DNA from 3 places in the Streptomyces sp. NPDC005533 genome. Region 1 is predicted to be linked to each of the others. Evidence: riboswitches for the same ligand, from Rfam matches in the RefSeq annotation. Region 1 holds a riboswitch; each other region holds the start of a gene.

The links. A riboswitch is a leader RNA that binds a small molecule or an ion and turns the genes downstream of it on or off. The one in region 1 is predicted to bind cobalamin.
Region 2: it holds a riboswitch for cobalamin, as region 1 does, so the genes downstream of both, ACFYP3_RS08520 (ribonucleoside-diphosphate reductase subunit alpha) here and ACFYP3_RS36020 (prenyltransferase/squalene oxidase repeat-containing protein) in region 1, are expected to answer to the same signal.
Region 3: it holds a riboswitch for cobalamin, as region 1 does, so the genes downstream of both, metE (5-methyltetrahydropteroyltriglutamate--homocysteine S-methyltransferase) here and ACFYP3_RS36020 (prenyltransferase/squalene oxidase repeat-containing protein) in region 1, are expected to answer to the same signal.

Annotation. Positions count from the first base shown of each region.
Region 1 covers NZ_JBIAJH010000089.1:52-8,568, forward strand. The annotation lists gene ACFYP3_RS36000 (ECF transporter S component) at 221-1,126, opposite strand; gene ACFYP3_RS36005 (ABC transporter ATP-binding protein) at 1,072-2,895, opposite strand; gene ACFYP3_RS36010 (energy-coupling factor transporter transmembrane component T) at 2,892-4,232, opposite strand; gene ACFYP3_RS36015 (SCO2322 family protein) at 4,229-4,921, opposite strand; gene ACFYP3_RS36020 (prenyltransferase/squalene oxidase repeat-containing protein) at 4,921-6,177, opposite strand; cobalamin riboswitch at 6,290-6,419, opposite strand; gene ACFYP3_RS36025 (MBL fold metallo-hydrolase) at 6,553-7,602, opposite strand; gene ACFYP3_RS36030 (aldehyde dehydrogenase) at 7,783-8,517, shown strand, end outside.
Region 2 covers NZ_JBIAJH010000006.1:173,261-184,379, reverse strand. The annotation lists gene ACFYP3_RS08545 (extracellular solute-binding protein) at 1-803, opposite strand, end outside; gene ACFYP3_RS08540 (GntR family transcriptional regulator) at 1,093-1,857, shown strand; gene ACFYP3_RS08535 (carbon starvation CstA family protein) at 1,985-4,204, shown strand; gene ACFYP3_RS08530 (YbdD/YjiX family protein) at 4,201-4,398, shown strand; gene ACFYP3_RS08525 (GNAT family N-acetyltransferase) at 4,495-4,992, shown strand; cobalamin riboswitch at 5,034-5,165, shown strand; gene ACFYP3_RS08520 (ribonucleoside-diphosphate reductase subunit alpha) at 5,310-7,703, shown strand; gene ACFYP3_RS08515 (ribonucleotide-diphosphate reductase subunit beta) at 7,703-8,719, shown strand; gene ACFYP3_RS08510 (hypothetical protein) at 8,851-9,075, opposite strand; gene ACFYP3_RS08505 (helix-turn-helix domain-containing protein) at 9,157-10,122, shown strand; gene def (peptide deformylase) at 10,135-10,776, opposite strand; gene ACFYP3_RS08495 (tetratricopeptide repeat protein) at 10,859-11,119, opposite strand, start outside.
Region 3 covers NZ_JBIAJH010000027.1:12,042-23,160, reverse strand. The annotation lists gene ACFYP3_RS25200 (methyltransferase) at 1-1,007, shown strand, start outside; gene ACFYP3_RS25195 (acyl carrier protein) at 1,125-1,382, opposite strand; gene ACFYP3_RS25190 (SchA/CurD-like domain-containing protein) at 1,396-2,586, opposite strand; gene ACFYP3_RS25185 (FAD-dependent oxidoreductase) at 2,689-4,404, shown strand; gene ACFYP3_RS25180 (hypothetical protein) at 4,496-5,029, opposite strand; cobalamin riboswitch at 5,296-5,450, shown strand; gene metE (5-methyltetrahydropteroyltriglutamate--homocysteine S-methyltransferase) at 5,643-7,967, shown strand; gene ACFYP3_RS25170 (TetR/AcrR family transcriptional regulator) at 7,986-8,666, opposite strand; gene ACFYP3_RS25165 (discoidin domain-containing protein) at 8,796-10,862, opposite strand; gene ACFYP3_RS25160 (hypothetical protein) at 11,035-11,119, shown strand, end outside.

The DNA of each region.
Region 1 (8,517 bases):
GACTCATCCAGTTCTACCGACCACCCGGCGGCCTGGCAAAGACCGGGCGTACTAGCCCGCCTCGCAGACGGGTCCCTACGGCCCGCCCCTGCCGCGATCAACCTCCCAGCAGGTGAAGACGGGTGTGAGGGGGGTGTGGTGGTGGCCTTCGGGGTGCACTATCGGCGTTCGTATGTGACGTGGGTCCTGTGGGGCGCCTCACCGCCCAGGGCCCCGAATGTTACCCTCCGCCACCGTTCGTACCCCTTTCGAGGGTGGGTTCGCGGCCCGTGACGGCCGTCGAATCGAAGGAGACGGGCGCGTCGAAGGCAGCTTTCCGAGTCGCCCGCCGCAACGCCTTCAGCAGAGTGGCCCCCACCGTCAGCGTCAGGACGACCGTCAGCGCCGCCCGGCCCAGGTCCCACCCCACCGAGGTCGCCAGGCAGTACGCGACGAACCGCGCCAGGTTCGCGGGGACGGGATCGCCCGGGTGGAACGAGATGCCCTGGCCCATGCCCTGCAGGAGCACCCACCCCTGCAGGTTCATGACCGTGCCGTACGCGAACGAGCCCACGAAGCCGTACGCCGCCAGCATCAGCAGCTCCGCCCGGCCGCGCAGCCGATCCGGCCCCGGCAGCAGCCCGGCCCCCAGCGAGAACCACCCCATGGCCAGCATCTGGAACGGCATCCACGGCCCGACCCCGCCCGTCAACAGGGCCGAGGCGAACATCGTCACCGAGCCCAGGACGAAACCGAAGCCGGGACCGAGGACGCGGCCGCTGAGCACCATCAAGAAGAACATCGGCTCCAGCCCGGCCGTCCCCGCGCCCAGCGGTCGCAGCGCCGCCCCGACGGCCGCGAGCACACCGAGCATCGCCACCGCCTTGGCGTCCATGCCGTTGTCGGCGATCGTCGCGACGACCACCGCCACCAGCAGGGGAAGGAGCGCGGCGAAGAGCCAGGGGGCGTCCTGGGAATGGGCGAGCCCCGACTGCCGGTCGGCGAGGAGCGGCCAGCCGAAGGCCGCGACGCCGATGAGGAAGACGAGGACCAGGGCGGCGGCGGCCCGCGGCCCGACGCGGACGGGCCGGTTCACCGGGACTCCCTCGCGTCGAGGGCCGCGGCGACCTGGCTCACCGTGAGCCAGTGGCCCGGCGCCAGGACCTTCGCCACCTGCGGGGCGAACGCCGGCGAGGACACGACGACCTCGGCCGTCGGGCCGTCCGCGACGACCTCCCCGCCGGCCAGGATCACCACGCGGTGGGCCAGCTCCGCGGCGAGCTCCACGTCGTGGGTGGCGAGGACGATGGCGTGGCCGTCGGCCGCCAGAGCGCGGAGGATCTCGACCAGGCGGACCTTGGCGGCGTAGTCCAGGCCGCGGGTGGGCTCGTCCAGGAGCAGCAGGGCCGGGCGGCCGGTGAGGACCAGCGCCAGGGCGAGGGCCAGACGCTGGCCCTCGGACAGATCACGGGGGTGCGTCTCGTCGGGGACCTCCGGGAGCAGCGCGCGGACCAGAGCACGGCAGGTGCCGGGGGCCGCGCCGGCGTCGGAGTCGGCGGCGGCGCACTCGGCGGCGACGGTGTCGGCGTAGAGGAGGTCGCGGGGCTCCTGCGGGACGAGGCCGACGCGACGGACCATCTCGGGCGGGGGCGTGCGGTGGGGGGTGCGGCCGCCGACGGTCACCTCGCCGGTGGTGGGGGCGAGCGTGCCGACGAGGGTGGCGAGGAGGGTGGACTTGCCGGCGCCGTTGCGACCCATGAGGGCGATGATCTCGCCGGGCGCCACCGTGAGGTCGATGTCGCGGAGCACGTCCGTGCGGGTGCGGCGGACGCCGAGGCCGCGGGTGTGGGCCGCAGGCCCTTCCGGGGCGGGGCTCGGGGTCGGGGTCGGGCTCGGCGTGCCCCGACGCAGCAGCCGCGCCAGCAGCCCGGCCGCGCCGCCGCCTGGGCTCCGCCGCAGGCCCCGCGCCTCAAACGCCGGGGAGGCTGCAAGATCGGGGCTCCGCCCCGGACCCCGCTCCTCAAACGCCGGAGGGGCTGGAATGTGCGCCGGAGGGGCTGGGATGTGCGGCGCCGGCGGGGTTGGGGTGTGGGGTGGGGGAGGGGAGAGGTGGGTGCGGAGGGGGGTGGCCAGGCGCCGGGCGTCGCGGATCGAGAGGGGGAGCGGGGTCCAGCCGGCGAGGCGGCCCAGGGCGACCACCGGGGGGTGGACCGGGGAGACGGCCATGATCTCCGCCGGGGGACCCAGGACGGGGGCCGCGCCCGGCGCCGGCAGGAGCAGCACCTGGTCGGCGTACTGGACCACCCGCTCCAGCCGGTGCTCCGCCATCAGGACGGTGGTGCCGAGGTCGTGGACCAGGCGCTGGAGGACCGCCAGGACCTCCTCCGCCGCCGCCGGGTCCAGCGCCGACGTGGGCTCGTCCAGGACCAGGACCCGGGGGTGCGGGGTCAGGACCGAGCCGATCGCGACCCGCTGCTGCTGGCCGCCGGAGAGCGTGGCGAGGGGCCGGTCCCGGAGTTCGTTGAGGCCGAGGAGATCCAGGGTCTCCTCCACCCGGCGGCGCATCACCGCAGGTGGCAGGCCCAGGGACTCCATGCCGTAGGCGAGCTCGTCCTCCACCGTGTCCGTCACGAAGTGGGCCCGCGGGTCCTGCCCGACCGTGCCGACCACGTCCGCCAGCTCCCGCGGCTTGTGGGTACGGGTGTCCCGCCCGGCCACGGTCACGCGTCCGCTCAGCCGGCCGCCCGTGAAGTGCGGCACCAGCCCCGACACGGCCCCCAGCAGCGTGGACTTGCCGACCCCCGACGGGCCGACCAGAAGGGTCAGCTCGCCTTCCGGGATCACCAGGTCGACGCCCTGGAGGGAAGGCCCGGCCGCGCCCTCGTAGGTGACCGACACCTGCTCGAAGCGGATCACTGCGACGCCTCCTTGGGCGGTACGGGTGCCACGAACGCGGGCAGCAGGCCGATCAGGATCGCCGCCGTCGGCCACAACGGCAGCGTCGGCGCCACCAGCGGGACCACGCCCGGGTGCAGCGCGGCCGGGTCGACGGTGCCCGCCCGGACGAGGAGCACGGCGACGGCCGCGCCCGACCCGGCCACCAGCCAGGCGCGCGGCCCCCAGCGGTCGGGCCGGTAGCGGGTCCGCACCGACCGGCGTCCGCCGAGGCGCAGGCCCGCGAGGGCCAGGGCGGCGCCGACGCCGAGCACGGGGAGCCCGTACGCGCCGCCCTGCGCGGCGAGCAGCCCGTACGTGCCCGCGCACATGCCGAGGAGACCGCCGAGGGTGAGGGCGTTGGTGGTGTGCCGGACGGCCGGCGGGACCTGCGCCGTACGGCCGTAGCCGCGCGCGTCCATCGACGCGGCGATGGCGACGGAACGCTCCAGCGCGCCCTCCAGGACCGGCAGACCGATCTGGAGGATCGCCTTCACCCCGCCGGTGGGGCGCCCGCGCAGCCGGCGGGCCGTCCGCAGCCGGACCACGTCGGCGACCATGTTCGGCGCGAAGGTCATGGCGACGACGACGGCCACCCCCACCTCGTACAGGGCGGCCGGCAGGGACTTCAGCAGCCGCGCCGGGTTCGCGAGGGCGTTCGCGGCGCCCACGCAGACGAGGAGGGCGGCCAGTTTCGCGCCGTCGTAGAAGGCGAAGGCCAGCTGTTCGGCGGTGACCCTCCCGCCGAACCGGATGCCCTGCGCCCAGGCCGGCAGCGGGATCTCCGGGAGCGTGAACAAGGTGTGCGCGCCGGGGACGGGCGAGCCGAGCAGCATGGAGAAGAGCAGGCGCAGGCCGATGACGACGAGGCCGAGCTTGAGGAACGCGCCGTAGGAACGCGCCCAGGGCGCGTCCGTGCGGCGGGCTGCCACCACGTACCCGGCGACACCGACGATCAGGCCGAGGAGCAGGGGGTTGGTGGTGCGGGAGGCGGCGGTGGCGAGCCCGAGGGCCCAGAGCCACCAGGCCCCGGCGTGCAGGGCGGTGGCCCGGCCGGCGAGCGGGGCCCGCCATTTCCTCTCGTACGTCGACCAGTGCGGGGAGTCCGGCGCCGCGGGGCGGCTCCGGCGGGCCGGGGTCACGTCGCCGGGTGCGGCTCCGGCGGGGGTGCGCCCGGCCTGCGGCCGGCCCCGGTACCCGCCCGTGCCACCCGGGCGGCTCGCGCTGCGACCGTGGGCGGCCCCCGCGGGTGCCGCAGCGCCGTCGGCGGCCGCCCCGCCGTCGCCGGGCGCCGGCTCCCGCGGGGTCGGGACCGTCATCGGGTGCGGCGGCGGGACTGCCAGACGGCTGCCGCGGCCAGGGCGGCCACGGCCGCCATGCCCGCCAGCAGGCCCGCCGACGGGCCGCCGTCGTCCGCGGTGGGGGCAGCCGGGGCAGCCGGGGTGGCGGACGCCGCCGCCGACGCGCTCGCCGCCGGGGCGTCCGCCATCGGTTCCCCGCAGCCCTGCCTCGGATAGCCCGAGACCGCGCACAGCAGGGCCGCGCCGTTGTAGCGCAGCGGCTTCGCGACCGACGCCAGTGCCTCGGCGGCCGTGGCCTCCGGGGCCACCTGTGCGCAGGCGGTGCGCGGGGCGTCCTGGGGCGGGGCCTCGCCCGACGGGGCGTCCGCGGGCACGCCGAAGTCGACGACGAGCGCGACCCGCTTGCGGCCCTGCGCCGGGGCGGTGGAACCGCAGACGGCCTCGAAGTCGGCCGCGGCGCGCGGCTGCGCCGCCTGGTCCGCCGCGTCCTTGCTCACCGAGAAGCGGAAGCCCTGCACGGAGCCGTCCTTGGGGCGGGCCGTCGAGGGGCCCTGCGTCGCGTACGACCACCGGCCGCCGTCCGAGCCGTCCCAGAACGACCAGTAGCGGTAGCCGGCCGCCAGCGCGGGAGCGGCGGCCAGGACGGCCAGGACGCTCCCGAGGGCCAGCGCCAGAGCGAGGGCCGCGGCGGGCCGGCGGTGGCGCATCAGAGCTGGTTCTTCTTCCGGCGGCCGCTCAGCAGGATGCCGATGCCCACGCCGGCCGCGCCGCCCGCGCCGATGATCCACCAGAGGTTCTGGTCGTCGGACGAGTCGTCCTTCACCGTCGTGGCGTCCGTGTCCGGGCCCTGCGGGGCCGGGCCGGTCGCGTTCAGCGCCGCGACGAGGTCGGTGCCGCCGAAGGACTTCGGGTCGGTGCCCGTGGCGTGCGCGGCGAGGATCAGGGTGCCGAGAGCGGCCGGGCTGCCGTTCGCCCACTGCGCCGAGTTGGCCTTGAGCCACTCCAGGGCGCCCGCCGCCGACTGCTTGTGCCCGGCCGCGGCCAGGGCGATCACCGCGTCGACGGTGTTGCCGGTGTCCGGGGTGGGCTGGTCGGAGCCCGGGGTCACGGCCGTCAGGTGGCCGTCCTTCTTGAGGGCCTCGGCCAGGTGGCCCGCCGCGCCCTGGGCCGCCGCCACCGGGTCCGCGGCGCCCGCCGCCGGGCAGGTCAGCGGCGCCGCGGGGGTGTCCGTACCGGAGGGGACGACGGCCGAGCCCGTGCCGAGGCCGGCCAGCGCGGCCGCGGCCGTGGCGTCGCCGTTCGCGAGCAGCTTGCCGTCGACCGGCTGGAACGCGAAGGCACCCCGGTCGGCGGCCGGCTCGGCGGCGCAGCCCAGCTGGAAGGAGAGCAGCGCCTCGTAGGGGGTCTTGCCCGCCTTCGACTTGACGTCGGCCGGCTTCTCACCGGCCGTGGCCAGGGCGCTGATCACGATGGCGGTCGAGTTGGCGTCGGTGCCGCCGTCCATGGCGCCGCCCGGGTTGGAGCTCCAGCCGCCGTCCTCGTTCTGTACGGACTTCAGCCAGGCGACGGCCTTCTTGACGCTGTCACCGTGGCCGCCGAGCGCGGTCAGCGCCTGCACGGCTGCGGCCGTCGCGTTGGAGTCGATGTACGCGGTCGCGTCGCAGTCCTTGGCGGTGTCCGCGCGGAAGGCGGGGAAGGAGCCGTTCGCGCACTGCTGGCCGACCAGCCAGTCCACGGCCTGCGCGGCGGGCTTGACGCCGACGGTGTCCTGGGCGAGCAGCGCGAAGGACTGGCGCCACACGCCGTCGTAGCCGGGGTCGCTCTTGCCGTAGAGGCCGGAGGGGATGACCGGGGATGCGGAGGGGGAGGCGGGCGGCGCGGTGTCGGCGAGGGCTGCGGGGGCGACACCCACGCAGAGCACGGCGGAGGCGGCGAGCGCGGCTGCGCTGCGACGGACGTTCATGGGGGAGGGTGCCTCTCCTGCTGGGGAACCGGAGGCGGGCACGCACTGGCACCGGGCTCCGGCTCCGTTTACCTCGACGGTGCCGGCCGCCGGAGGATCCGACGGCGCGAGCCGCGCACTTGCGGTACGGGGCATTCCGGCTCCCCGCCCGGGCGGTGCCGGGTGGGTCACGGTTGCGGGTCAGCGCCGGATTCGCACCGGCTTCCCCCCGTACGGAAAGGTGGACGACGGCTTCACTCTACCGGCCCGTAGCCTGCGGGTCCGGGGGCGCCGGGGGCCAGGGCCCCTTACCGGCCACGCCCCGGTCCCGGGCCGGGCCGCGCCCGGGTCCGGCGCCGGCCCTGCCCGAGCCCGTACGGCACCGTGCCGCAGCCCTCACACCGCCCGGTAGGTCACCGGGTCGGTGCCCGGGACGGCCTCCGCGCGGCCCTGCTTCACCAGACGCCGCAGATGGGCCTCCGCTTCCGAGACGGCGATGTTGCGGGAGCCGTACGGGATCTGCTCCCAGGGCCGGTTCCACTCCATGCGCTCCGCCAGCGCCCACGGCGTCAGCGGCTCGGCCAGCAGCGCCCACAGCCCGGACAGCCGCTCCTCGTGGTGGTCCAGCAGTTCCCGTACCCGGGCGGGTGCGTCGGTGAAGGCGTGCTGGTGGGCCGGGAGCACCTCGGCGGGCGCCAGCCGGCCGACGCGTTCGAGGGAGTCGAGGTAGTCGCCGAGGGGGTCGGTGACGCGGGTGTCCTCGGGGGCCTCGTACAGGCCGATGTGCGGGGAGATCCCGGGCAGCAGGTGGTCGCCGGAGAAGAGGCGGCCGTTGCCGGGCAGGTGCGCGGGATGGGCCTCCTCCAGGTGCAGGCAGACGTGGCCGGGGGTGTGGCCGGGGGTCCAGATCGCGCGCAGCCGGCGTCCGGCGAGGGGCAGCAGTTCGGCGGGGACGATCTCGCGGTCGGGCACGGCGGCGCGCAGCCCGGGCAGGGTCCGGGTGCGGCCGCTCGCGCGGGCGGCGCGCAGGGGCGCGAGGTGCTCCTCGGGGGCTCCGGCGGCGGCGAGCTTGGCGCTCATGTAGTCGAACCAGACGCCGGGCTCGGAGGAGCGGGTGCGGACGACGACCTCGGTGTCGGCGGCGTGCATGGCGATCCAGGCGCCGGACGCCTCCCGGACCCGGCCGGAGAGGCCGTGGTGGTCGGGGTGGTGGTGGGTGATGACCACGCCGTGGACGTCGGCGACGGCGATGCCGAGCGCGGCGAGTCCGGCGACGAGGGTGTCCCAGGACTCGGGGTCGTCCCAGCCGGTGTCGACGAGGACCGGGCCGCGGTCGGTGTCGAGGACGTGGACGAGGGTGTGGCCCAGCGGGTTGTCGGGGATGGGCACCTTGATTCCCCACACGCCTCCGCCGTGATCGGTGACCTGTGACGTGTCCTCCGGCATGAGCCCTCCGCCCGTTGCCGCCCTCTGACGAGAACGTGTTCCAGTAGGAGCCCAAGTCGACCACTTCCGGGCCCTTCTGACTAGCCGTTGGATCTTCTCCGCTGTTCCGTCCTGGCCGTGGACTCCTCGAACTAGAACTGGTATCAGTTCTGGAACGCCAAGCCGCAGGAGGCCTCAGCCATGACCGAGCTCGTGGAACACGGACAACTGTTCATCGGCGGGGAGTGGACGGATCCGCTGGGCACCGACACGATCCGGATCGTCTCCCCCCACACCGAGCAGGTCATCGGCTCCGTCCCGCACGCCTCGAAGGCGGACGTCGACCGCGCCGTCGCCGCCGCGCGCAAGGCGTTCGACGAGGGGCCCTGGCCGCGGATGACCCTGGACGAGCGCATCGCCGTCGTCACCCGCATCAAGGACGCCATCGCGGTCCGGCACGAGGAGATCGCCCGCTCGATCAGCTCCCAGAACGGATCCCCGTACTCCTGGAGCGTCCTCGCCCAGGCGCTCGGCCCGATGATGGTCTACGACGCCGCGATCACCGTCGCGCGCGCCTACCCGTACGAGGAACACCGCCAGGGCGTGCTTGGCCCGATCCTGGTGCGCCGGGAACCGGTGGGCGTGGTCGCCGCCGTCATCCCGTGGAACGTCCCGCAGTTCGTGGCCGCCGCCAAACTGGCCCCGGCGCTGCTGACGGGCTCCACGGTGATCCTCAAGCCGTCCCCCGAAGCACCGCTCGACTCCTACATCCTGGCCGACATCGCGCGCGGGGCGGGACTGCCCGAAGGCGTGCTGTCGATCCTGCCCGCCGACCGCGAGGTCAGCGAGTACCTGGTCGGCCACCCCGGCATCGACAAGGTCGCCTTCACCGGCTCGGTCGCCGCGGGCAGGCGCGTCATGGAGGTCGCCGCCCGC
Region 2 (11,119 bases), on a different contig from region 1:
GAGGCGACGCCGCCCTTGGGAACGATGTCGGTGGACTGCTGCGGGTTGGCCTCGTCCTTGTCCTTGGGGGCGGTGGAGAAGGACTGGAGCTTCTTGTAGAACTCCACGGCGGAAGCGGCCTGCGGGGTTCCGAGTCCGCCCTTCCACTTGGCGCCGTCCTTGACGGCGAGGTCGCCGCCCTCGTCCCAGACGAAGCCCGCGAGGACGTACCAGCTCTGGCCGGGCAGGTAGATCGGCTGGGAGGCCGGGTCGGCCGCCTTCAGCTTCTCCAGACCGGCGATCCACTCGTCGCGGGTCTTCGGCGGGGTGACGCCGGCCTTCTCGTAGGCCTTCTTGTCGTAGATGACGACGCGGTTGGCGGCGTACCAGGGGGCGGAGTAGAGCTTGCCGTCGATCTCGGCCGAGGCGAGCATGCTCTTCTGCCAGGCGTCGGCGCCGAGCTTGGCCTTGTCCTTCGTCAGGTCGGCGAGGCCGCCGGTGACCGCGTAGCCGGCGGTCTGGGTGTTGCCGAGCTCCAGGACGTCCGGCGGGTTGTTCTCGGAGAGGGCCGTGGTGACCTTCTCCTGGATGCCGGTCCACTTCTGCTCTTCGACCTTGACCGTGACACCGGGGTGCTTGGCCGAGAACTCCTTGTTGACCTCGTCGATCCAGGCCTTGGGAGCGGAACCGTCCATCACCCAGACGGTGATCTCCTTGGCGCCACCCGCGTCGGTCTTCGCCTTGTCGTCGCCGCCGTCGCCGCACGCCGCGACTCCGACCATCATGCCCGCGACACTGACCGCCGCGATGAGCTTGCGCTTCACGCCACCCTCCTCAGGGATGCCTGCCTGCACTTCCCTCGCCCGCCGCGGTGACATACGCGAAGTACTGCCGTGGGGCCGGGATCTGATCCATATTGGTTTAGACCAGTAGCTGGAGCTTGGCCTAGACCTTTAGGGGTGTCAAGGGTCTAATGAGCGGGTGCCCGGTCCGTTATCGGACCGACACCTGGGGAGAGAGAAGGCCTGTCCCCCCTTACGTGTCACCATGTGACCGCACATATCGGAGGAGCCGGTGACGGCAGCGAAACTGGAGTCGGGAAGGCGGGCGGCGATGGCCACCGAAGGGGCGACCACGGAGCCGGACGGCGGGGCAGCCACCCGCACGGCACGCGTTCCCAAGTACTACCGACTCAAGCGGCACTTGCTCGACATGACCGAGACACTGCCGCCCGGCACCCCGGTCCCGCCGGAGCGCACGCTCGCGGCCGAATTCGACACCTCGCGGACCACCGTCCGACAGGCCCTCCAGGAACTGGTCGTAGAGGGACGACTGGAGCGGATCCAGGGCAAAGGCACCTTCGTCGCCAAGCCCAAGGTCTCCCAGGCGCTGCAACTCACCTCGTACACGGAGGACATGCGCGCCCAGGGTCTCGAACCGACCTCTCAGCTCCTCGACATCGGCTACGTGACGGCCGACGACACCCTCGCCGGACTGCTCAAGATCACCACCGGTGGACGGGTGCTGCGCATCGAGCGGCTGCGCCTGGCCAGCGGCGAGCCGATGGCCATCGAGACCACGCACCTGTCGGCCAAGCGCTTCCCCGCGCTGCGCCGCTCGCTCGCCAAGTACACCTCCCTCTACACCGCACTCGCCGAGGTGTACGACGTGCACCTGGCCGAGGCCGAGGAGACGATCGAGACCTCGCTGGCCACCCCGCGCGAGGCCGGACTGCTCGGCACCGACGTCGGCCTGCCGATGCTGATGCTGTCGCGGCACTCGCTGGACGCCGACGGCGAACCGGTGGAGTGGGTGCGGTCGGTGTACCGCGGGGACCGGTACAAGTTCGTCGCCCGGCTCAAGCGCCCCGCCGTCTGACCTGCCCGTCGGCCCCCGCGTCCCCGATTCCTTCACATACCGGATTACGGACGGGGTCTTACGCTCAGCGGGCGATCCCCCGTAGATTCCCTGCGCTTACGCAGATGATCGACGAGGGGACGAGGTCATGCCTGAACCGGAAGCAACAGGGACAGAACGGAACACGGCGAGTCCGGGCACCACACCGGGCTCGCCCTCTCCGAAGTCCATCGCCGTGTGGGTGCTCGTCGGACTCGTCGGCGCCATCGGCTGGGGCGTGCTGGCGCTCTCGCGCGGCGAGGAGATCTCCGCCGCGTGGCTGCTCGCCGCCGCGCTGGGCTCCTACGCCATCGGCTACCGCTTCTACGCGCGCTTCATCGCGGACCGCGTGCTCAAGGTGGACAAGACGCGGGCCACCCCCGCCGAACGCCTCGACAACGGTGTCGACTTCCATCCCACCGACCGCCGGGTGCTCTTCGGCCACCACTTCGCCGCCGTCGCGGGCGCCGGCCCACTCGTCGGACCGGTGCTGGCCGCGCAGATGGGATACCTGCCCGGCACCATCTGGATCGTCGCGGGCGTCATCTTCGCCGGCGCCGTGCAGGACATGATCACGCTGTTCTTCTCCACCCGGCGCGACGGCCGCTCGCTCGGCCAGATGGCCCGCGACGAGATCGGCCCCGTGGGCGGAGCCGCCGCCCTGGTCGCCGTGTTCGCCATCATGATCATCCTGCTGGCGGTGCTCGCGCTGGTCATCGTCAACGCCCTGGCGCACTCCCCCTGGGGCGTGTTCTCCATCGGCATGACCATCCCGATCGCCCTCTTCATGGGCTTCTACCTGCGCGTGCTGCGGCCGGGCCGGGTCACCGAGGTGTCCACCATCGGTGTCGCCCTGCTCCTGGTCGCCATCATCGCGGGCGGCTGGGTCGCCGAGTCCTCCTTCGCGGACACCTTCACGCTGGAGAAGGAGACGCTGGTCATCTGGATGGTCGCGTACGGCTTCATCGCCTCGGTACTGCCGGTGTGGATGCTGCTCGCGCCCCGCGACTACCTCTCCACCTTCATGAAGATCGGCACGATCGCGCTGCTCGCGCTGGGCGTGGTCATCGCGATGCCGATGCTGAAGATGCCCTCGGTCACGGACTTCGCCTCGCGCGGCGACGGCCCGGTCTTCGCGGGCTCGATGTTCCCCTTCGTCTTCATCACCATCGCGTGCGGCGCCCTGTCCGGCTTCCACTCGCTGGTCGCCTCGGGCACCACCCCGAAGATGATCCAGAAGGAGACCCAGGTCCGGGTCATCGGCTACGGCGCGATGCTGACCGAGTCCTTCGTCGCCGTCATGGCGATCATCGCGGCCTGCATCATCGAGCCCGGCCTGTTCTTCGCCGTCAACTCCCCCGGCGGGGTCATCGGCACCACCGTCGAGTCGGCCTCGCAGGCGGTCACCAACCTCGGCTTCGTCATCTCCCCCGAGGCGCTGACCCAGGCCGCCAAGGACGTGGAGGAGGCCAGCCTGCTCTCCCGTACGGGTGGCGCGCCGACCTTCGCACTCGGGATGTCGGAGATCTTCTCGTCGGTGATCGGCGGGGCCGGCATGAAGGCCTTCTGGTACCACTTCGCCATCATGTTCGAGGCGCTGTTCATCCTCACCACCCTCGACGCGGGCACCCGCGTCGGCCGGTTCATGCTCCAGGACACCCTCGGCAACCTGCACAAGCCCTTCAAGGACGTGAGCTGGAAGCCGGGCGTCTGGCTGGCGAGCGCCGTCGTCGTCGGCGCCTGGGGCTACTTCCTGTGGGTGGGCGTCAAGGACCCGCTGGGCGGCATCAACCAGCTGTTCCCGCTGTTCGGCATCGCGAACCAGCTGCTCGCCGCGGTCGCCCTGGCCGTCTGCACCACCCTGCTGGTCAAGTCCGGCCGCCTCAAGTGGGCCTGGGTGACGGCCGTCCCGCTGGCCTGGGACGTGGCCGTGACGCTCACCGCCAGCTACCAGAAGGTCTTCTCCGACAACCCGAAGATCGGCTTCTTCGCGCAGCGCAGCACCTACCAGGACGGCATCGACGCCGGGAAGGTGCTCAAGCCCGCGAAGAACATGGACGAGATGCACACCGTGGTCACCAACGCCACGGTGGACGGCGTGCTGTCGGCCCTCTTCGCCCTGCTGATCGTCATCGTGCTCCTGGACGCGGCCCGGACCTGCCTGAAGGCCGTCCGCAAGCCGGAGTCGGTGACCCTCACCGAGGTCCCGTGGACCGAGTCGAAGATCGTCGCACCGGCCGGGCTGATCCCGACGACCGAGGAGCGGGCGGAGCTCGCCGCGTCCGGCCTCGACTCGGGCGGCGGACACGTCAAGGAGCCGGTGGCGTGAGCACCGTACGGAGCGCGCTGGCGAAGGCGCGGTTCTACGTACGGGAGTTCTCCGGGGAGGCGGCGTACGACCGGTACGTGGCCCACGCCCGCTCCCACGACCCGGACGCGGAGGTCCTCACCCGCCGCGCCTTCGAGCGGGCCCGGACGGACGCCCGCGAGGCGGACCCCCGTGAGGGCTTCCGCTGCTGCTGAACCACGCGCAGGGGCCCCGCCGCACGACGCGGCGGGGCCCCTTCGGCGTTCCCCGCCGCACGCCGGCACCCGTCCCCGTCCTGCACACTCGACCGCATGGACATGGTGATCAGAACGGCGCTTCCCGCCGAGTACGCGGAGCTGGGTGAGATCACGGCGGGGGCCTACCTCGCCGACGGCCATCTGGACTTCAACGAGGACGACGGCTACCTGAACGTGCTGCGCGACGTGGCCGGCCGGGCCGCCGAGGGCGAGGTGCTCGTCGCCGTACGGGACGAACGGCTGCTGGGCGGTGTGACCTTCGCCGCTCCGGGCAGTCCGCTCGCCGACATCGCGGCTCCGGACGAGGCCGAGTTCCGGATGCTCGCGGTGGCCCGCGAGGCGCGCGGCCAGGGCGCCGGCGAGGCACTGGTGCGGGCCTGCGTCGAGCGGGCGAGGGCTCTGGAGGGCGTGACCGGCCTGGTTCTCTCCACGCAGGGCGGCATGGCCGAGGCCCATCGGATCTACGCGCGCCTGGGTTTCGTACGCACTCCGGAGCGGGACTGGGCACCGATCGAAGGCCTGACACTCCTCACTTACCGGCTCAAGCTGTAGCCACGCCGACACTACATGTGGGGGTTACCGCAGAGGGCCGCCCCCACATGTATGCTCAAGGCTGCTGTCTCGCAGGGGAATCCGGTGCGAATCCGGAACTGTCCCGCAACGGTATGAAGTGTCCGGCTACCGGACACCAAGTCCGATGACCTGCCGACAGCGCGCCCGGCTCGACCGAACCGGGTGCCGACACGTCCGGGCCTCGCGGTTGGGCCGGTGGACGCCATGCGGTGTGTACGCGTTCCTGCCACGCCCGCATGCGCCCGCTCGCGCCCCGCTCCGTCGATGACCGGGCCGAGCGAGGGAGAGCTCCCGCCGTGACCATCGCGCCTTCCGCACCGCGCGCCGAGTCCGTTTCTGGCGACAACACCGAGGGCCCGGGGGCCACGCTGCTGCGTACCCTCACCGAACTGACGGCGGACCTCCCCGACACCGACCCCGGCCGCGTCGCCGCCTCCGCGCTCCGCGGCCGCAGCGCCGCCGCCGACGACGCCGAACTGCGCGGGCTCGCCACCGAGGCCGCCGCCGGTCTGATCTCCGAGGACCCCGCGTACTCGAAGCTCGCCGCCCGACTGCTGACGCTGGCCGTGCGCGACGAGGCCGCGAGCCAGGGCTCCACCTCCTTCTCGGCGTCCGTCGAGGTCGGCCACCGCGAGGGCCTCATCGCCGACCGCACGGCCGAGTTCGTGCGGACCCACGCGAACCGCCTGGACGCACTGGTCGAGCACACCCTCGCCGAGGGGGCCGACGACCGCTTCGGCTTCTTCGGCCTGCGCACCCTGCACAGCCGCTACCTGCTGCGCCACCCGATCACCCGTCAGGTCATCGAGACCCCGCAGTACTTCATGCTCCGCGTGGCCTGTGGCCTCGCCGCGGACGAGAGCGTCCAGGCCGTCGAGGAAGTGGCCTCGCTGTACAGGCTGATGAGCCGCCTCGACTACCTGCCCTCCTCCCCCACCCTCTTCAACTCCGGCACCCGGCACCCGCAGATGTCCTCCTGCTACCTGCTGGACTCCCCGCTGGACGAGCTCGACTCGATCTACGACCGCTACCACCAGGTGGCGCGCCTGTCGAAGCACGCGGGCGGCATCGGCCTGTCGTACTCCCGCATCCGCGCCCGCGGTTCGCTGATCCGCGGCACCAACGGCCACTCCAACGGCATCGTGCCGTTCCTGAAGACCCTCGACGCCTCCGTCGCCGCCGTGAACCAGGGCGGCCGCCGCAAGGGCGCCGCCGCCGTCTACCTGGAGACCTGGCACGCGGACATCGAGGAGTTCCTGGAGCTGCGCGACAACACCGGTGAGGACCAGCGCCGCACCCACAACCTGAACCTCGCCCACTGGGTCCCGGACGAGTTCATGCGGCGCGTGAACGCGGACGCCGACTGGTCGCTGTTCTCCCCGGCCGACGTGCCCGAGCTGGTCGACCTGTGGGGCGACGAGTTCGACGCCGCCTACCGCAAGGCCGAGGCGGCGGGCCTGGCCCGCAAGACCATGCCCGCCCGCGACCTGTACGGCCGGATGATGCGCACCCTCGCGCAGACCGGCCAGGGCTGGATGACGTTCAAGGACGCCTCCAACCGCACGGCGAACCAGACCGCCGAGCCGGGCACGGTCGTGCACTCCTCCAACCTCTGCACCGAGATCATCGAGGTCACCAACGACGGCGAGACGGCCGTCTGCAACCTCGGCTCGGTCAACCTCGGCGCGTTCGTGCTGACGGAGACGGGCGAGATCGACTGGGAGCGGCTGGACGAGACCGTCCGCACCGCCGTGACCTTCCTCGACCGCGTGGTGGACATCAACTTCTACCCGACCGAGCAGGCCGGCCGCTCCAACGCCCGCTGGCGCCCGGTGGGCCTGGGCGCCATGGGCCTCCAGGACGTCTTCTTCAAGCTGAAGCTGCCCTTCGACTCCCCCGAGGCGAAGGCCCTGTCCACCAAGCTCTCCGAGCGCATCATGCTCGCGGCGTACGAGGCCTCGTGCGACCTGGCCGAGCGCAGCGGCCCGGTGCCGGCCTGGGAGCAGACCCGCACCGCGCGCGGCGTCCTGCACCCGGACCACTACGCGACCGAGCTGAACTGGCCGGAGCGCTGGGAGGCGCTGCGCGCCCGCGTCGCGAAGTCCGGCATGCGCAACTCGCTGCTCCTCGCCATCGCCCCGACGGCCACGATCGCCTCGATCGCCGGCGTGTACGAGTGCATCGAGCCGCAGGTCTCCAACCTCTTCAAGCGCGAGACGCTCAGCGGTGAGTTCCTCCAGGTGAACGGCTACCTGGTGGAGGAGCTGAAGGCGCTCGGCGTGTGGGACGCCCAGACCCGCGAGGCGCTGCGCGAGTCCTCCGGCTCGGTCCAGGGCTTCGGCTGGATCCCGGCGGAGGTCCGCGACCTGTACCGCACGGCGTGGGAGATCCCGCAGCGCGGTCTGATCGACATGGCGGCGGCCCGTACGCCGTTCCTGGACCAGTCGCAGTCGCTGAACCTGTTCCTGGAGACGCCCACCATCGGCAAGCTCAGCTCGATGTACGCGTACGCCTGGAAGCAGGGTCTGAAGACCACCTACTACCTGCGCTCGCGCCCCGCGACGAAGATCGCCCGCGCCGCGTCCGCGTCCGCCGTCCCGGCGGCCGCCACCCCGCTCCCGCAGGCCGTCGACGCGGACGCCCTGGCCTGCTCCCTTGAGAACCCCGAGTCCTGCGAGGCCTGCCAGTAATGAGCTCCAACGACAACAAGAACCTGCTGGACCCGGGCTTCGAGCTCACGCTCCGTCCGATGCGCTACCCGGACTTCTACGAGCGCTACCGGGACGCGATCAAGAACACGTGGACGGTGGAGGAGGTCGACCTCCACTCGGACGTCGCGGACCTCGCGAAGCTGACGCCGGCCGAGCAGCACATGATCGGCCGTCTGGTCGCGTTCTTCGCGACGGGCGACTCGATCGTCTCGAACAACCTGGTGCTGACGCTCTACAAGCACATCAACTCCCCGGAGGCGCGCCTGTACCTGTCGCGCCAGCTGTTCGAGGAGGCCGTGCACGTCCAGTTCTACCTGACGCTGCTCGACACCTACCTGCCCGACCCGGACGACCGGGCGGCCGCGTTCGACGCGGTCGAGGAGATCCCCTCCATCCGCGAGAAGGCGCAGTTCTGCTTCAAGTGGATGGACTCCGTCGAGAAGATCGACCGGCTGGAGACGCAGGCCGACCGCCGCCGCTTCCTGCTGAACCTGATCTGCTTCGCCGCGTGCATCGAGGGCCTGTTCTTCTACGGCGCCTTCGCGTACGTGTACTGGTTCCGCTCGCGCGGCCTGCTGCACGGCCTGGCCACCGGCACCAACTGGGTGTTCCGTGACGAGACCATGCACATGAACTTCGCGTTCGAGGTCGTGGACACGGTCCGCAAGGAGGAGCCGGAGCTCTTCGACGACGCGCTCCAGCAGCAGGTCACCGACATGCTGAAGGAGGCCGTGGAGGCGGAGCTGCAGTTCGGCCGCGACCTGTGCGGCGACGGCCTGCCGGGCATGAACACCGAGTCGATGCGCGAGTACCTGGAGTGCGTCGCGGACCAGCGTCTGGTCCGTCTCGGCTTCGCGCCGGTGTACGGCTCGCAGAACCCGTTCTCCTTCATGGAGCTGCAGGGTGTCCAGGAGCTGACGAACTTCTTCGAGCGCCGTCCGTCGGCCTACCAGGTCGCGGTCGAGGGCACGGTCGACCTGGACGAGGACTTCTAGGCGTCCTGCGGCCCCTCGGGTCGGAACGCGGTGAACGCCGCGAAGCCGGGATGCGGTTCACCACCGCGTCCCGGCTTCTCGCGTTTCCGGCGCCCGATCGTCCGGCTTCCCGTGTGCACGCCCGCCCCCGCTCAGTGGGCGACGGGGCCCCAGTGCATCCCGGTGTGCCGGGCGCGGGACCGGCGGACGGTCGGCGGCATGCCGCCCGCCTTCTGGCGGGGCAGCCACACGAGGCGGGTCTCGACGGCCCGCAGCTGGCGGTCGGTCCGCCGGTCGCGCAGGAGCCCGTACAGGCTGGGGGCGAGCACCAGGGCGGCGACGGCGAGGACGGTGAGGTAGCTCAGGAACGTGTTCATGTCTCCACTTTCCTCCCGCTGGGAAAACTCGCACAGTGGCAGGACTGTCATGGAAGAACGAATTACTGCCACACTGGAGGCATGCTGACCAACGTGGCCGTGGCCCTCCTCGACGAGATCGCCCCCTTCGAGTTCGGGATCTTCTGCGAAGTCTTCGGAACCGACCGCAGCGACCACGGGCTGCCGGTGTACGACTTCGCCGTCTGCGCGGCGGAGGAAGGCCCCCTGACCATGTCCGGCACCGGTGTCACGGTCTCCCCCGAACACGGGCCGGAGCGGCTGGAGAGCGCCGACCTGATCTGCGTGCCCGCCTTCCGGGACGCGGGCACCCGCGTGTACCCGCAGGCCCTCATGGAGGCGCTGCGCAGCGCGGTGGACCGGGGAGCGCGGGTGCTCAGCGTGTGCAGCGGCGCGTACGTGCTCGGGGCGGCGGGGCTGCTGGACGGCCGGCACTGCACCACGCACTGGATGCACGCCGCGACGCTGGCCCGGCGCTTCCCGCGGGCCCTGGTCGACCCGGACGTGCTCTACGTCGACGCGGGCCCGGTGATCACGGCCGCCGGCACCGCCTCCGGCATCGACGCCTGCCTGCACCTCGTCCGCCAGGAGCACGGGGCCGAGGTGGCCAACACCATCGCGCGGCGGATGGTCGTACCGCCCCACCGGGACGGCGGGCAGGCCCAGTACATCGAGCGGCCGCTGCCGCGCACCTCCTGCGACACCGTGGGCGAGGTGGTCGAGTGGATGGCCCGCCACCTGGACGAGGAGATCACCGTCGAGCAGCTCGCGGAGCGCGCGCACATGTCACCGCGCACCTTCGCCCGCCGCTTCCTCCAGGAGACCGGCACCACCCCGTACAAGTGGGTGCTGCGCCAGCGCGTCCTGCTCGCGCAGGAGCTGCTGGAGGCCACCGACGCGACGGTGGACGCGATCGCCGGCCGCTGCGGCTTCGGCAACGCGGCCGCGCTGCGCCACCACTTCCTGCGGACCCTGGGCACCACGCCGAATTCCTTCCGGCGTGCGTTCCGGGGCCCGCAGGCGGCCTGACAGGCGAGAGGGCTACGCGTTCGGGACGGTCTCGTAGCGCGGGGTGCCCTCTTCCATCTGCCGCAGGGCGTCCTTGCGGTCCCGCTTCGAGAGGCGGTCGATGTAGAGGTAGCCGTACAGGTGGTCGGTCTCGTGCTGGAGGCAGCGGGCGAAGTAGCCGGTGCCGCGCACCTTGATCGGGTTGCCCTGGGCGTCCTGGCCCTCGACCTCGGCGCAGTCCGGGCGGGCCAGCGAGGCGTAGGCGGTGGGGACCGACAGGCAGCCCTCGTTCGAGTCGTCCAGCACCCGGCTGTCCGCGGGCAGCTCGACGAGCTTCGGGTTGACCACGACACCGGTGTGCCGCACACCGTCGTCGTCCGGGCAGTCGTAGACGAAGACCTTGGCGTCCACGCCGATCTGGTTCGCGGCCAGGCCCACGCCCTCGGCGGCCTTCTGGCTGGCGAACATGTCGTCGATCAGCTGCGCCAGCTCCTCGCCGAACTCGGTGACGTCCTTGCACTCGCGGTGCAGGACCGGGTTGCCGACGACGGTGATCGGGCGGGCGGTGCCGCGCTCACGGTGGGCGAGCTCGCGCTCGGCACAGTCCTCCGTGTCCACGACGTACCCGTCGTTCACGACCTCGACGCCGACTACCTCGTTCTCCTGCTGCGACATGTCCGCCGTACGCCTTCCGTAAGTCCAAGTCACCGGTGGTCGCCAATGGCCACCGATGTGCCCGTACAGCCTACGGCCCTGCTCAGCAGACTTCTTCGAGATCCCGCCACTCGCGGGTGCCCGGGCTGTCCGCGACCCAGCCGTCGAGCAGTCCGCGCACCAGCCCGGCCGGCGCCGCGATCCCGCACTCGCGCTCGGGCACCCACAGGGAGCCGGAGCCGGCCGTGCGGTGCCCCAGCGGCCCGGGGTGCCCCGGCTCGCTGTGGTCGTGCGGGTCCAGGTGCTCGCCGTCGCCCTCGTCGCTGGGCATCTCGCTCTCCGAACAGGTCCGGCACAGCAGCCG
Region 3 (11,119 bases), on a different contig from region 1:
CCCAGCCCGCCATGCGGCTGCGGGAGCTCGTCTTCGGGGCGGCCGTCGCCGGAGCCGTACGGGCCGCCGCCCGCCTCGGCGTGGCCGACGCCCTCGGCGCGGAGCCCGCCACCGCCGCCGAGCTCGCCGCGGCGCTGAACTGCGAGCCCCGGCCCCTGGAACGGCTGCTCCGCGCGCTGACCTGCTACGGGATCTTCGAAGAGACCGAGGACGGGAAGTTCGTCCACACGGAGATGTCCCGGCTGCTGCGCGAGGACGACCCGCAGAGCCTGCGCTACATCTCCCTGTGGTGCACGGAACCCTGGACCTGGCAGGCCTGGCCGCGCCTCGACGACGCCGTGCGGTCCGGCGGGAGCGTCTTCCAGGACCTCTACGGCAAGGGCTTCTTCCAGTACCTGCACGAGGACGCCCACGAGTCGGCCCACGTGTTCAACCGGGCCATGACGACCTCCAGCATGCAGTCGGCGCTGGACGTCGCGGAGCTCCTCGACCTCACCGGGGTCTCCGTCGTCGCGGACATCGGCGGCGGCCAGGGGCACGTACTGGCGAGCCTGCTGGAGAAGCACCCGACGGTGCGCGGCGTCCTGCTCGACCTGCCGGGTGTCGTGGCGAAGGCGGATCCCCGCCTGCGCGACGGCGGCCCGCTCGCCGAGCGGGCCGGCATCGTCCCCGGGGACTGCCGCGAGGCCATCCCGGTCGAGGCCGACATGTACATCATCAAGAACATCCTCGAATGGGACGACGAGAGCACCCGCAGGACCCTGCACAACGTCGTCTCCGTGGCCCGCCCCGGTGCCAGGGTCGTCATCATCGAGAACCTGGTCGACGACACCCCGTCGATGAAGTTCACCACGGCCATGGACCTGCTGCTGCTCCTCAACGTGGGCGGGGCGAAGCACACCAAGGACAGCCTGTGCGCCCGGATGCGGGACGCGGGTCTGGTGATCGGCGAGATCCGTCCGGTCAACCCGTACCTGCACGCGTTCGAGTGCACCGTGCCCGCCTGAGCCTGACCCACCCGGCACCGGCGCGCCCGGGTGCCCACACGCCTCGAGACCGGCGGGACGAGCCGGTCTCGGGGGCGTCGGCACGACGGCCGGGCGGTGCCCGTCCGTCCGATCGCGTCAGGCCTTGGTCGCCAGGGCGTTGTTGACGAGGTCCAGGAACTCGCGCGGCGACTTGCACCGGTCCGCGTCGGGGGGCAGGGGCCGGCTGTGCCGGTTCTCCAGCTCGCCGACGATGCCGAGGAGGCCCAGGGAGTCGAGCCCCCACTCGTCGAAGCCCGAGTCGGGGCGGCTCGCCATGGCCGCGGGGTCGACGTTCACACCGGCCCCCTTCTTCATCAGGGCGGCCAGTTCTTCCATGGTCAGTCGAGCGGTCATGACGGCCATCTCCTCAGGCTTGGTCCGGCGTACGCCGGTCGGTGATCAGGCGCATTTCAGAGCGCGCGAGGAAGCGTGAGATCTCCTGGTCTGTGGTGGGGACGCCGTCCTTGGCGCTGTCGAGCAGCCGGGCCAGCACCGCCGCCCTGTGGCCGCCCTCGACGCCGAGCGTCAGCGCGGGCCGGGCGTCGAGCGGGCCGCGCATGTCGAGGAGCCGGACGACGATGTCGTCGCGCTGGAACAGGGTGCTGGCCTCGACGGGGTTGGCCGGGTCGTCCACGGCCGTCTCGTCCTGGCCGGCGAGCAGCCGGGCGAGTTCCATGCCGCACCCGTTCTTGGCGGGGTAGATCAGCGCGTGCCGCCGGACGTCCGCGTGCTCGCGGCCGGCGCCCGCCACGTGGTGCACCGCGGGGAGCGCCGCACGGGTGAAGAACAGCCGCGCGGATCCCGGGTCGCTCAGGTCCCGGTCCTGCTCCAGATACGGGTTGATGGCCTCCTCCAGAGCCCGGACCTCGGGTTGCAGGGCCACGTGGCGCAGCGCCGCGAGGAGGTCGCCCTCCACCTCAACCGCCCGCACGACCCGGTTCCCGTGCATGAAGAGCGAGGTGCGCCGCAGCCGGGTGTTCTCGTCGACCCGGGCCTGCGGGGAGGTGTAGCCGGCGAGCAGCTCCGCCACGACGGCTTCGCTGCCCGGCTTCACGGTGAAGGTGAGCGCGTGGCGGACCACGCCGTCCCCGCGCCGCGGAGCGACCTGGAGGCGGTCCCCGGACCGGTCCGCGAAGTGCGCGGTGGCGGCGTCGGGGCCGAAGCCGGGGTCGTCGCCGGGCGAGGCGGGGGAGAGGGGGGCCTCGGGCCCGGAGTCCTTGCCGGTCACCCGCAGCACGCTGAAGCGCAGCGAGCGCGTGTCCCGTACGCAGCCGTGGAGCGGGTGCACCGACGCGACGTGCTCCTCGCTGTTGACCCAGTCCAGGAACCGCGGCGCGCTCTCCCACTCACTGGTGATGAGCCACTGCGAGGGGTTCTCGATCGACTGGCACAGCTCGTCGCTGATGTGTCCGGGGACGGAGGACACCTGCTTGCGGAGATGCTCGTAGACCTCCAGGAACTGGTTCTGCGCACCGTCGTACAGATCCAGCAGCAGCACGACCCGAAGCCTCGAGCCGTCGAAGGCGGACTGGGATATCCGTTCCGACAAGGTTGTCATCGTTCACACTCCTTCGAGACCACACGGTCGCCACAGGGCGGCGCCACCCGAACCGATCGTTGTCCCGTAATCCCCTCGGCGCGAGAGGAGAGAACCAAGCGGGTGAACGAGCGAGGGAAGCGCCCTCGTACAGGGCATGGAAGAGCCATGAAGGAAAACGTCGACCACCGCGTCCCTGTCCTCATCGTGGGCGGCTCGCTGGTGGGCCTGTGCACCTCGCTCTTCCTCGGCCGGCACGGCATCGGCCACATGCTGGTCGAGAAGCACGCGGGTACCTCGATGCACCCGCGAGGACGCGGTATCAACGTACGGACCATGGAGTTGTTCCGCGTCGCCCGTGTCGAGGACCGCATCCGCGAGGCCGCCTCGGTCCTGGCGGACAACCACGGCATCCTGCAAGGCGGCTCCCTCACCGGTGAGGACCAGGAGTGGCTGTTCGAGCAGATCGACCCGGGGGGCGCGCTCGCCCGCTTCAGCCCGTCGGCATGGTGCCTGTGCAGCCAGAACGACATCGAGCCGGTCCTGATGTCCGTGACCCCCGGACTCGGGGCCGACCTGCGGTTCTCCACCGAGCTCCTCTCCTTCGAACAGGACCCGGGCGGTGTGACCGCCCTCGTGAAGGACCGCGAGAGCGGCGAGCACAGCACGGTCCGCGCGGACTACCTCGTCGCCGCCGACGGGCCGCGCAGCCCGGTGCGGGAGGCGCTCCGGATCGGCCAGACCGGTTCCGGGGACCTCTTCCACAACGTGAGCATCACCTTCCGGTCCCGCAGGCTCGCGGACGTGGTCGGCGACCGGCGTTTCATCGTGTGCTACCTGACCAAGCCCGACGCCGACGGGGCCCTGCTGCCGGTGGACAACAGGGAGCGGTGGGTCTTCCACGCGCCGTGGCACCCCGACCGCGGCGAGACCCTGGAGGACTTCACCGACGAGCGCTGCGTCGAGCACATCCGCCGGGCCGTCGGCGCGCCCGACCTGGACGTCGAGATCACCGGCAAGGCCCCGTGGCACGCGGCCGAGCGGGTCGCGCAGCGGTACGTGGCCGGGCGGGTCTTCCTGGCCGGTGACTCCGCCCACGAGATGTCCCCCACCGGGGCGTTCGGCTCCAACACCGGTATCCAGGACGCGCACAACCTGGCCTGGAAGCTCGCCGCGGTCCTGGACGGCGCGGCCGGCCCCGGGCTCCTGGAGACGTACGAGGCCGAGCGGCTCCCGGTGGCGCGGGCGACGAGCGAACGCGCCTCGGCCCGGTCCGCCGAGCACAGCCACCCGGGGTACGTACCCGACCCGGAGACCGTCCCCGAGGCCCAGCCCGAGACCGCCCCGGGCGGGGGCGGACGGCAGGGCGGTGTCCTGTCCGTGGCCATGGGCTACCGCTACAACCAGGGCGCGGTCCTGGGCACCGACCCCGACCAGCCGGTCGTTCCCGAACGGATGCGTCTGCGCGGCGAACCGGGCACGCGCGCACCGCACATGTGGCTCCACGTCCCCGGGGAGGAGCAGCCGAAGTCCACCGTGGACCTCTACGAGCGGTCCTTCGTCCTGCTCAGCTCGGAGGGCACGCCGTGGAGCGGGGCGGCGGGCTCCGTCGCCAAACGGATGAACGTCCGCCTGGACGCCTACGCCATCGGCACCGGACCGGAGGCCGACCTGATCCCCGCGAGCGGCGCCGACTGGGCCGAGGCGCACGGCACGACCGCGGCCGGGGCGGTCCTCGTCCGCCCGGACGGCTTCGTCGCCTGGCGCTCGGAGGAGGCCGTGGCGGACGAGGAATCGGTCCTCTACAAGGTCCTGACCACCCTGCTGGACCGCTACTGACGGCCGCGCCCCCGACGGAGAAGGGCGCCGCCCCCGCGTGGTCCGCGGGGACGGCGCCCTTCGCCTGCGGCCTGAAGCCGACCCGATCAGGTCACCTGACCGACTTCGAACCGAGCTCACCGGGCGTCTTCGGCACCCAGGGCTCCACGGCGGTGGCCTCAGCGGGGTCCGGCTCGGACATGCTCACCCGGTAGACGGTCCCGCGATCCCCGCTCACGGGCAGCACGTGGAGCTGTTTGACCTGGTGGGTGTCGTGCAGGTAGAGCACGACCGTCTGGTGGTACGAACCCTCGTCGTAGAACTCCGCGGTGACCCTGCCGGCCGCACCCGTGCGGAACGCGGTGATCCAGTTCTCGGCGGTCTTCCGGGTGGCGGCCTGGCCCTGCCGGTCGTCGCCCAGGGCCGCCAGCTCGCCGACCCCGCCGTCGGCGATCCGCCACACCACCTGCTGGGTGATCCCCAACGTGTCCCTGGACGGATACCCGACGACGGCGAGCGGCGGGTGGCTGCTGTAGTCCCCGGCGTACGCCACTTCGTCGGCGTCGTCACCCGCCGAGCACCCGGTCAGTACGCCGAGGGCCACGACGCAGACGAGGGCGGCCCGCTGGGCCGGTCCCGGCCTCATCGGGATACCGCGGAGGATCGAATGGCCATGCTTCCCCGGTCTTTCGGTGGGCACCCGGCGCTCCGGTGCTCCAGGCGTGAGAGGAGCAACGTAACGCCCTGACCAGGACGTTCGAGCGCGGAAACAGACAAGGGGGGAGCTAACCGGCGCCCGGGTGAGCCACTTCACGCCATGACCGGTTCCGGTCCTTGCCCGCGGCCGTCGGGAACGCCGTCTACTCTGGCCGGGCAGCTGGTTCGCGCCCGTCCGCCAGGCGGGACGCGTCGTAAGAGGGAACCCGGTGGGAATCCGGGACTGCCCCGCAGCGGTGAGCGGGAACGACCGCCGTCATACGCACTGGGACCGGAACCGGTCCTGGGAAGCGACGGCCAGTAGGGGCCCGCCGGGAGACCGGCAGGCGTGCCCGCGAGTCCGAAGACCTGCCCGTTGCCCGAGCGCGAAGGACCGCGCCCGGTTTCCCGGTGACCTCGTGGGCGGGTCGGCGTGCTCCAGGCGGATCGTCGCGGCGCGTACTTCAGACGTACGCGCAACGGACGGTCGGCCCGTCCGGCACCCCTTCGCAGCCCAGGCCCGTCACCGGGCCCATGGAGACACGCTCGCGAAGGAGAGTTCCGTGACCACAGAGTCTGCAGCCACGGCCGTACGGGCCACCGTGTACGGCTACCCCCGCCAGGGCGGCAGCCGCGAACTGAAGAAGGCCGTCGAGGGCTACTGGAAGGGCCGCGTCACCACCGAAGTCCTCCGCAAGACCGCCCGCGACCTGCGCCGGACCAACTGGCAGCAGCTGGCCGACGCCGGCATCACCGAGGTGCCGACCGGCGACTTCTCGTACTACGACCACGTGCTGGACACCAGCGTGATGGTCGGCGCCGTCCCCGAACGCCACCGCGCCGCCGTGCACACCGACGCCCTCGACGGCTACTTCGCCATGGCCCGCGGCACCCAGGACGTCGCGCCGCTCGAGATGACCAAGTGGTTCGACACCAACTACCACTACCTGGTACCGGAACTCGGCCCGGACACCGTCTTCACGGCGGACTCCTCGAAGCAGGTCAGCGAGCTCGAAGAGGCGCTGGCGCTCGGCCACGGCGCCCGCCCGGTGCTGGTCGGGCCGGTGACCTACCTCCTGCTCGCCAAGCCCGCCCCCGGCGCCGCCGCCGACTTCGCCCCCCTGACCCTGCTCGACCGCTTGCTGCCCGTGTACGCCCGCGTCCTGGCCGACCTGCGCGCGGCCGGCGCCGAGTGGGTGCAACTGGACGAGCCCGCCCTCGTGCAGGACCGCACCCCGGCCGAACTGAACGCCGCCGCCCGCGCGTACCGCGAGCTCGGCGCCCCGGGCGAGCGGCCGAAGCTGCTCGTGGCCTCGTACTTCGACCGGCTCGGCGAGGCCCTGCCGGTGCTGGCCAAGGCCCCCGTCGACGGACTCGCCCTGGACTTCACCGATGCCGCCGCCGCGAACCTCGCCGACCTCGCCGCCGTCGGCGGGCTGCCCGGCAAGCGGCTCGTCGCAGGCGTCGTCAACGGCCGCAACATCTGGATCAACGACCTGGAGAAGTCCCTCGCCACCCTCGGCACCCTCCTGGGCCTCGCCGGCCAGGTCGACGTGGCCGCCTCCTGCTCCCTGCTGCACGTCCCGCTGGACGCCACCGTCGAACGCGACGTCGACCCGCAGGTCAGGCGCTGGCTCGCCTTCGCCCGGCAGAAGACCGCCGAGATCGCCACGCTCGCCCGTGGCCTCGCCGGCGGCACCGGCGCGATCGCGGCCGAACTCGCCGCCAACCGGGCCGACCTGGCCTCCCGCTCCGGATCCGCCGTCACCCGCGACCCCGCCGTGCGCGCCCGGACCGCGGCGATCACCGACGCGGACGGCCGCCGCTCCCAGCCGTACGGGGAGCGCGCGAGCGCCCAGCACGCCCGCCTGGGCCTGCCGCCGCTGCCCACGACCACCATCGGATCGTTCCCGCAGACCACCGAACTGCGCACGGCCCGCGCCGACCTGCGGGCCGGCCGCATCGACACGGCCGGCTACGAGGACCGCATCGAGGCCGAGATCCGGGAGGTGCTGGCCTTCCAGGAGAAGGCCGGCATAGACGTCCTCGTGCACGGCGAGCCCGAACGCAACGACATGGTCCAGTACTTCGCCGAGCAGCTCACCGGCTACCTGGCCACCCGGCACGGCTGGGTCCAGTCCTACGGCACCCGCTACGTCCGCCCGCCCGTCCTGGCCGGCGACGTCTCCCGCCCCGACCCGATGACCGTGCGCTGGACCACGTACGCCCAGGCGCAGACCGGCCGGCCCGTCAAGGGCATGCTCACCGGCCCCGTCACCATGCTCGCCTGGTCCTTCGTCCGCGACGACCAGCCGCTCGGCGAGACCGCCCGGCAGGTCGCGCTGGCCCTGCGCGACGAGGTGCACGACCTGGAGGCGGCCGGCACCGCCGTCATCCAGGTCGACGAACCGGCGCTGCGGGAGACCCTCCCGCTGCGCGCCGCCGACCACGCCGCCTACCTGGCGTGGGCCACCGAGTCCTTCCGGCTCACCACCGCCGGGGTCCGGCCGGACACGCAGATCCACACGCACATGTGCTACGCCGAGTTCGGCGACATCGTGGACGCCATCGAGGACCTCGACGCCGACGTCATCAGCCTGGAGGCGGCCCGCTCGCACATGCAGGTCGCCGACGAGCTCGCGGGGGCCGACTACCCGCGCGAGGTCGGCCCCGGCGTCTGGGACATCCACTCGCCGCGGATCCCGTCGGTGGCCGAGGCCGCGGCGCTGCTCCGCAAGGGCCTGGCGGCCATCCCGGCGGAACGGCTGTGGGTCAATCCCGACTGCGGCCTGAAGACGCGGGCCTGGCCGGAGACCAGGGCCTCCTTGCGGCACCTGGTCGAGGCCGCCCGCCAGGTGCGCGCCGAGATCGCCGACGACGGCGCCTGACCGGGGGGTCCGGCCGCCTCAGGCGGAGCGCGGTGGCACGACGCGTTCCGGGGCGGGCGGCCGGATCCCGTCGCCGTGCCCGCCGCAGCCGCGGTCGCCGGCGCGGTCGTCCCCGACGAGGCCGGCGACGTGGTCGGTGACCGTGTCGAGGATCGCCGTGGAGATGGTCGCGTCGCCGAGCACGAGATGGTTGAGCGTCAGTCCGTCCGTCATGGCGGCCAGATAGCGGGCCAGCACGGTGACGGGGACGCGGAGTTCGAAGCCCATGTGGTGGCGGAGCTGCTCGATGAGCTCGGTGTAGGTGTCGGCGTACAGCTCGTACTGGCGTCGCGCCAGGTGCTCGAAGCCGGGCCGGCGCAGGGCGTACTGCGTCAGCTCGTACGTGAGCATGTGCTCGCCCGGGTGGGCGGACACGTGGTCCCAGTACGCCTGGAAGCCGGCCCGGACGGTCTCCCGGAGGGTGGCCTTCGGCTGGATCGCCTCCCTCACCACGGTGATGCTGTGCTCGGTGATCGCCGTCATGACGGATTCGAGCAGGGCCTGCTTGGAGTCGAAGCAGTAGTGGAAGACGCTCAGCGACACGCCCGCCTCGGCGGAGATCGACCGGGTCGTCGTGCGGGCGACCCCGTCGCGGGTCATCGCTCGGATGGCGGCCTCGGTCAGCTGCCGGCGCCGGTCGGCCGACGGCATCCGTGCCATGGGCGGTCCCTTTCGGTTCGTGCTGCGGTGCCGTGCCGTGCTGTTCGCGGGAGGGCGGCCGGGGCCGGCCGGATCGGTGAGGATCCGGCCGGCCCCGGCACCCGGACGCCGTCCGGGCGGCGTCACGCGTCAGCTGCTGTAGACGCCGACCTCGTGGAGCGAGTACCCCCACTGGGTGCCGCGCTGCAGCCCGTGGACCCGTACGTACCGGGCGGGGGTGGCGGCGAACTGCGCCGTGTCCAGCCCGCCGTCACCGGTGGTCGTGGCCCACGCGGACTGCCAGTTCGTGCCGTCGCCCGAGAGCTCGATGCGGTACGACTTCCCGTAGGCGCGTTCCCATTCGAGGGTGACGCGCTTGACCAGGCCCGGTGTCCCGAGGTCGATCTGCAGCCACTGGTCGTCGCTCCAGTCGCTCGCCCAGCGGGTGCTCGTGTTGCCGTCCACGGCGCGGGAGGGCGCGTAGCTGACGAACGGGTTCCACTCGGACGAGCCGGCCGAGGCGGCGGCGCCCACGGCGAGGTTCACCCCGGCCTTGTGCTTCTCGGACGAACCCCAGGTGGTCAGGTAGGACTCGGCACCCCGGAACAGGTCGTCCACCACGTCCTGGCCACCGGTGAGCCGGATGTCCTCGATCCAGTCCGGGACCAGGCCGTAGTGCGCGGCGCCGTCGGTGTTCAGGTCCCAGGTGCGCACGCCGGTGGTCTGCTTGTCGATCACCGAGCCGCCGTCGGTGCTGCGGTACGGGTAGCGGACCGGGTTCGGGGTGTCCGCGCCCCGGGGGCCGGGCCAGCCGCCGACGCCGTTCATGTCGGTGCCGTAGCCGTAGCCGACCTTGTACTTCTCGCGGAGCGCGTCCGTGCGCTTGGCCTCCGCGCTGAAGGCCTCGGAACCGCTCATGTACTGGGCGACGAAGCCGCCGAGCCGGTACACGCGCTCCGTCCAGTCGAGGTCCATCCAGCTGTGCGAGGAAATCACGCCGGGGTACGACTCGGATTCGAGGATGTCGAAGGCCCGGCCCGCGGCCTTGACCCCCATGTGGTCGATCTCCAGCATCATCTTGCGTTTCATCATGCCGCGCACCGCGTACTCGCCGAGCTCGGTGAGACCGCGGGTGTTGCACTGCGCGTCCGCCGCGTAGGAGGGGACCGCCACGCCCGCCGGGAGCTGCTTCTGCGCCTCGGGCGCCGCCGCGAGACCGATGGGGTTGTCGTGCTGCGGGCCCTTGCACTTCTCGGTCTGCCAGAACGTACCGGTGGACAGGAACTGGCCCACGTTGATCGCCGTGCCGAGGGCGCCCTGGTCGAAGCGGACCCCGCACAGCGCGTTGTCGAACTTGTGGCACAGGAACATGCTGCGCACGCCCAGCTTGTACAGCTCGTCCAGGCCGCGGTCGATGTCCTCCTTGCTGCACTGGGCGATGTCCAGGATCTGCTTGCAGCCGAACGGCTCGGAGGTCTCCACCCCCATGACGACGGCCAGCTTGCCCTGCTTGATGACGTCACGGGCCTGCGCGGAGTCGGTGACGATCCGGAACCATCCCTTGCCCGGACCGCCGTACATCTTGTCGACGTACGCCTGCATGTCGTACGTCTTCTGCGCCTCCAGGCGGATCGCGGTCATCTCGTCGCAGCCGCGGTCCTTGAAGAAGTAGACCGAGCAGATGACGCCGTTGGTGACGAGGTCGTTGACGAGCACCCGCTGACCGCCGCGCCAGGCGCGTTCCACCCAGGCGTAGTAGTTCTGCTGGTGGGTCAGCGAGTCGTGGGCGGGCCAGTCCTTGAAGGTCGGCCAGCCGTTCGGGTCGTGCTTGCCGTCGCCGCCCTTGGTGATGAAGTCGAAGACGGCGAGCGTGCCGTCGGGATAGTGCTCCGGGCAGTCCTTGAGCGCGTCGGCCACGCCCTGCTCGGAGAACGGCTTGCCGCAGATGAGGCGGCCGCCGAAGCCCTCGTTGGACATCAGGTGGTCGTGCGCGTCGACGAAGCCGCGCACGCGCCCCTGGGCGTCGGTCCCCTTGAAGGGTTCGCCGGTGACGTTGATCTCGGAGTCGGGCGCGGGCCGGGCGACGGGGTTCCACCAGCCGGGGTCGGCGGCGGAGGAACTGGGCACGGGGCCGAGCACCATGGCCACCACGGCGAGGAGCAATGACAGGACCGCCAGGGGCCTACGCCTGTGGTGCGTGTGTCGGGAAATGGTCATCACTCACGTCTTCGGTCAGTGGAGGGCGCGGTCGGGGAGCCGGATCCGTCCGGGGACACGACGGTCACGACCAGCAGCACGGCTGTGGCGTGATTGTCATGGACCGCACAAGCAGTGGGTCGAGAATCGCCACTGGCGGCAGCAGAGTCAAGAGTCCGGGACAGATGACCTGATGACTCGTCAGTCCGGCCGGAGCGGCTCCCTCCGAGCCGTGGTGCCCTCGGTGTCCTGGGTGCCGGCGCTGTCGGTGGGGCGTG